One region of the Moritella viscosa genome, then DNA from elsewhere that is predicted to be linked to it. Evidence: predicted binding sites of a transcription regulator. Region 1 holds the regulator's gene; the other holds the start of a gene.
The links. The regulator sigma-54, encoded in region 1, starts transcription at its own class of promoters, with help from an activator protein. The targets are predictions, from matches to a motif close to GTTGGCACGNNNNTNGNNT.
Positions count from the first base shown of each region.

Region 2: the regulator sigma-54 is predicted to act here: its motif matches at 1,397-1,415, upstream of BT797_RS04120 (nitrate reductase).

Region 1 is NZ_FPLG01000088.1:117,212-120,430, forward strand. Features, by position in the region: gene lptC (LPS export ABC transporter periplasmic protein LptC) at 1-49, shown strand, start outside; gene lptA (lipopolysaccharide transport periplasmic protein LptA) at 72-533, shown strand; gene lptB (LPS export ABC transporter ATP-binding protein) at 549-1,274, shown strand; gene BT797_RS12650 (RNA polymerase factor sigma-54) at 1,325-2,836, shown strand; gene hpf (ribosome hibernation promoting factor) at 2,868-3,155, shown strand.
Region 2 is NZ_FPLG01000024.1:30,470-33,688, reverse strand. Features, by position in the region: gene BT797_RS04125 (phospho-sugar mutase) at 1-1,219, shown strand, start outside; gene BT797_RS04120 (nitrate reductase) at 1,493-3,219, shown strand, end outside.

The sequences.
Region 1 (3,219 bases):
AATCCTTAAGCAAGTTGAAGCGATTTATACTAATGATGAAAAAATATAAAGTTTTACTATTAACATTATTCATGAGTAATTCAGCTCTCGCATTAGAGTCTGATTTTAAAGAAAATGTTGTCGTTAATTCCAAACGTCAAGAAGTATTTATTAAAGAGAACCGAGTAATATTTTATGACAGTGTAGTGGTTACTCAGGGGACGATATTAATAAATGCCGATAAACTCACGGTATTAAGCTCGGGCGAAAAAGGCACAGAAGTAATGATTGCCACAGGGTCGCCAGCTACTTTTTATCAAGAGCTTGATGACGGTAAAAAAATTAAGGCCGAATCTGATGAGATCCGCTACGAACTGGGTAAAAAACGCTTAACTTTGTCAAAAAATGCACGTTTACGCCAAGCTGATAGCGAAGTTAAAAGTGACAAGATCATCTACCAAATTGACAAACAAGAAATGATAGCCGAAAGCGGCAAGCATGAATCCGATCGAGTGATCACTATTTTCACTCCTGAAGACAACAAAACTAATTAGAGTAAATGAATTCATATGGCACGTTTAAAAGTATCACACTTAGCAAAAAGTTATAACAAACGAAAAGTTGTGTCAGATGTGAGTCTCGAAGTTGAATCAGGCCAAATTGTTGGTTTACTTGGGCCTAATGGCGCAGGTAAAACCACCACCTTTTACATGGTAGTTGGTTTGGTTAAGCGAGATCATGGACAAATCTTCATTGATGACCAAGAATTAACGCATGAGCCAATGCACATTCGTGCACAACAAGGTATTGGTTACTTACCCCAAGAAGCATCTATTTTTCGTCGTTTATCGGTAACGAAAAATATCATGGCAATCTTAGAGTTACGAACTGAACTAACGCGTTTCGAACGTGAAGAAAAGTTAGAAGAATTATTAGAAGAATTTCATATCACCCATATTCGCGATAGTTTAGGAATGAGCTTATCGGGTGGTGAACGCCGCCGCGTTGAGATTGCCCGCGCACTCGCAGCAGATCCAAAGTTTATTTTATTAGATGAACCGTTTGCTGGCGTTGATCCAATCTCGGTTGGTGATATTAAAAAAATTATTCAACATCTGCGAGATCGTGGTTTAGGGGTATTAATTACCGACCATAACGTACGTGAGACGCTCGATGTATGTGAACACTCTTATATTGTGAGCCATGGACATTTGATCGCATCAGGTACTTCTGAAGAGATTTTATCCAACGAAAAAGTAAAAGAAGTATACCTTGGAGATCAATTCCGACTATAGTTTGATATTGATACGTTACCGCATTAAGGAAGAGAGAGAGTAGTCGTTAGATGAAGCCATCATTACAACTTCGTATGAGTCAATCTCTGGCAATGACGCCACAGTTGCAACAAGCGATTCGATTATTACAATTATCGACCTTGGAGTTACAACAAGAGATTCAAGAAGCATTAGACAGTAATCCGCTACTGGAACAAGAAGATCCCAATACAGCTCAGCCAAATGGTGCAGAAAGTAGCGATGAGCATAATCTGGATAATAACGACACTGTTACCGATGCCAGCCAAATAGAAGTGAGTGATGCGCTCGCCAGTGAAGCAATGCCAGATGAACTACCTAATGACAGTAATTGGGATGATGTCTACACTCCTCAAATACAGACTCACGGCAGTGCGGGTGGCGGTATTGATGGCTTAGACCAAGTCTATCAAGGTGAGACTAGCGAAGGCTTATATGAGCATCTCATGTGGCAAATGGAATTAACCCCCTTTACTGACACTGATCGTGCTATTGCTGTTGCGATTATTGATGGCATTGATGATCATGGTTACCTTAATCAGACTTGTGAAGATATCCTGTCTAGCGTCAATAGCGATCACCAAGAACTCAGCGACAGTAGCAGTAGTGAAGAACAAATTGAATTAGATGAAATCGAAGCTGTATTGAAGCGTATTCAGCATTTCGATCCCATCGGCGTTGCTGCGCGCTCATTACAAGAATGTTTATTGATCCAACTCCAGCATTTACCTAAAAACACACCTTGGTTAACAGAATGTCAGCAAATAATTCAGTCTCACATGGATTTATTGGGCAATCGCGACTACCGTCAATTAAGCCGTAAGACAAAATTAAAAGAACCACAACTTAAAGAGATCATGCAATTAATACAGAGTCTAGAACCCAGACCTGGCAACGTAATTGATCAGACTGAAGGGCTGTATGTTATTCCCGATGTTTTAGTAAAGAAAAAAAATAATCAATGGGTAGTAGAGTTAAATCCTGACATTGTGCCAAGATTAAAAGTGAACAATGAATATTCAAACTTGTCGACAGGCAATCGTAATAGCAGCGACGGGCAGTTTATTCGAACCCATGTACAAGAAGCTAAATGGTTTATTAAAAGCTTAGAAAGCCGTAATGAAACCTTACTAAAAGTAACGAAAAGTATTGTTCAACGCCAAGTTGATTTCTTTGAATATGGCGATGAAGCCATGAAACCTATGGTTTTAAATGATATTGCCGAAGAAGTGGAGATGCACGAGTCAACGATTTCACGGGTAACAACGCAGAAGTTTATGCATACACCACGTGGTATTTTTGAACTTAAATTTTTCTTTTCAAGCCATGTCAGTACTGACAATGGCGGAGAATGTTCATCAACCGCTATTCGTGCATTAATAAAAAAATTGGTCGCGGCAGAAAATGCCATTAAACCATTAAGTGACAGCAAGATTGCTGATTTACTTGCTGATCAAGGTATCAAAGTGGCTAGACGTACGATTGCAAAATATCGAGAGGCACTAAGTATACCACCGTCTAATCAGCGTAAAAGCCTATTATAGGGCTAATCCAACCTTCATAGGGGAGACATATATGCAAATTAATTTAACCGGTAGACATGTAAACATTACAGACTCACTGAAAGATTACGTTGATAGCAAGTTTTCCAAATTAGAACGGCATTTTGATCATATAAACAATATTCATGTGATTTTAAATGTTGAAAAATTACTTCAAATTGCAGAAGCAAAAATACATTTAAATGGGGGTGAGATCTTTGCCGTGCATGAACACAATGACATGTATGCCGCAATTGATGGCTTAATGGATAAGCTCGATCGCCAAGTGATTAAGCATAAAGAGAAGTTGATTCGCCATTAATTTTAACCTCGCCACAAATAACCTAAAGGAAAACCATTTTTCCTTTAGGTATTAATGCTTCTGA
Region 2 (3,219 bases), on a different contig from region 1:
CATCCCGCCTCATGATTCTGGAATCGCAGCATGTATCGATAAAGCAGCAACAGAAAGTATTCGTTTACTGACACTGGAAGCCGGGAGTGCTGAAGGTCGACTTATTATGCTGGGAGATGATTACTATCAAAGCTACCGCAAAGGGATAAAGGATGCGGCTGTACTGCAGAACCATACCCAGCCAGAGTTAGTGAGTCTATCCTATACCGCGATGCATGGTGTTGGCGCAGAAATGGCCGAAACAGTGCTTAATGATGCTGGTGTATCTCAGGTTTATTCGGTGGCGTTGCAACGAGAACCTGATGGCGATTTTCCGACAGTAAATTTTCCTAATCCTGAAGAGAAAGGAGCAATGGACCTCGTTATTGCCGAGGCGCAGAAGTATGATGCAACGCTGGCTTGTGCTAACGATCCTGATGCGGATAGGTTTGCTGTGGCAGTGCGTACAGAGACAGGTAAGTACCAGATGCTCACTGGCGATCAGGTCGGCGTATTATTGGGTCATTACCTCATGAATCATGCAAGTGAACATAATCGTTTAACTTGCACAACGATTGTTTCCTCTAGTTTATTATCGAAAGTAGCAGCGAGCTTAGGTGCGACTTGTTTGACAACTCTGACTGGTTTTAAGTGGCTAACGAATGTGGCTATGGCTGAGCAAAGTGATGATAATCAGTGTTTGTTTGCCTATGAAGAAGCCTTAGGTTATATGGTTGGATCTATGGTGTGGGATAAAGATGGTTTATCTGCACTCGTGGCATTTGCCCAGTTAACGGCAGAGTTGGCTAGCCAAGGACAGACTGTTTGGGATCGGTTAGAAGAGATTTATCGTGAGCATGGTTTTCACTTAAACACTCAGGTGAGTATTGCCCTTAAACCGACGACGCCGAACATCGGGGATTGTCTGCGTAAAGATCTACCGACAGAGATTGCTAATAAACAGGTTTTGAGTACAGATGACATTAGCCGTGGTCTGCGAATCTTTAAAGATGGGTCTACAGAGTCAATTGATTTACCTGCTAGTGATGTGCTTATCTTCAAGTTAGAAGGTGGCTCGCGCGTGATTGTTAGGCCGTCAGGCACTGAACCTAAAATTAAATGTTATTATGAAGTAGTCGAAACGATGACAGCTGAAGATAGTTTAGATAGTGTTCAGGCTCGAGCTCAGGCAGAGATGGACGCCTTTATTTTGGTCCATCAGGCATCATTGCCTCAGTAAGTCGACTTTTATTATTATGATTTTGCGCACCGACTTGGTGCGCTTAACAATCCCAAGCACTATTATCGTCCTTTTAAACCTTATTTCAAAGTACTAAAATTTAGTGCAACCCTTATTTTAACGCATTTTCAATACACTTTCTTCGTGATCTACGCCTACTTCCCCCCAAACTATAGACTTGGCTGGATTTTTGCTTTATCTATATATAAATGAATATGAATATGAATATGAATATGAATATGAATATGAATATGCGTAAACAAGGATGAACATATGCAGAAGCTAAAAAAAATACCCAAGTGGGTTAAAACGACATGTCCTTATTGCGGTACCGGTTGTGGTGTCGAAGCGCAAGTAAATCAAGACAACTCAGTTACTATTCGTGGTGATGAATCACACCCAACCAATTTAGGTAATCTTTGCTCTAAAGGATTAACGCTAGCCGATACCCTAGTCCCAGAAGGACGTCTTACTGAATGTTATATTCGTGGCCAAGCGCAGAGTATGGAAACCACATTAAGCTATATTGCATCATCGTTTAACAAAGTGATTGCCGAACATGGTCCTGACGCTGTTGCCTTTTATGTATCAGGGCAGTTACTCACCGAAGATTACTATATTGCTAACAAATTGATGAAAGGCTTTATTGGCAGCAGTAATATTGATTCTAATTCACGTCTGTGTATGTCTTCTGCCGTTGTCGCTCATAAACGAGCCTTTGGTGAAGATGCGGTGCCTGCCTGTTATGCGGATATCGAAGCAGCTGAACATATTTGTTTAGTAGGTTCTAATCTCGCTTGGTGTCATCCCATCTTATTTCGTCGTATTAAACAGGCGAAAATGGCAAATCCGAATTTAAAAATAACCGTCATCGACCCGCGCCGCACGGACACTTGTGATATAGCGAGTTTACATTTAGCCATTCGACCGGGTACCGATGTCGCTCTTTACAATGGTTTGTTAGAATTTCTTGATCAAGAAAACGCATGTGACCTCAATTATATCGCTCAACATACCGAAGGTTTTGCAGAAGCACTTGCGTCTGCTTATCAATCAACACCAAGTTGGGTTGAACTGGCTGAATTCTGTAATCTCGAACTCGATACCATGATAGATTTTTTCCGTCGCTTTACCGATATTGATAAAACCTTGACGTTATTTAGCCAAGGTGTGAATCAGTCAACCAGTGGTACGAACAAAGTAAATGCCATTATTAACTGCCATTTAGCAACTGGCCGTATCGGTAAGCCTGGTGCCAGTCCATTTTCTGTGACCGGTCAGCCTAATGCCATGGGTGGCCGTGAAGTGGGTGGCCTTGCCAGTATGCTAGCTGCGCACATGGACTTTACACCAGAGAGTCATAAGCTAGTGAGTGAATTCTGGCATACCGATAAATTGGCGACCAATACTGGTGCTAAAGCCATTGATATGTTTGACCAAGTGCATCAGGGCAAGATCAAAGCAATTTGGATCATGGGTACTAATCCTGTCGTAAGCTTACCGGATTCAGACAAAATCCAGCAGGCGTTATTAAATTGTCCGCTGGTGGTTGTCTCTGATTGTATCGCTAAATCAGATACCATCGCCTGTGCTGATGTATTATTACCTGCGCAAGGTTGGGGTGAAAAAACCGGTACAGTGACTAACTCAGAACGCTGTATATCACGCCAACGTGGCTTTTTGCCGAGTGTCGGTGAAGCAAAAGCCGATTGGTGGTTATTAGCGGAAGTGGCCAAACGCATGGGATTTGGTAAAGCATTTAGCTTTGACAGCGAAGCAGACGTATTTGCTGAATATGCGCAGATGACCGGATTTAAACAAGACACTTTACCGCGAGGTTTAGATATCGCGGTATTAGCAGATCAAGATTATCAAGAGCACCAGCCTATGCAGTGGCCAATACATGGGGACGAGTCACAAGCGCGACTATTCACTGATGGGCAGTTTTCAACACCGTCTGGTAAAGCTAATTTCATTCCGCTTTATTATAAATCAGCGGC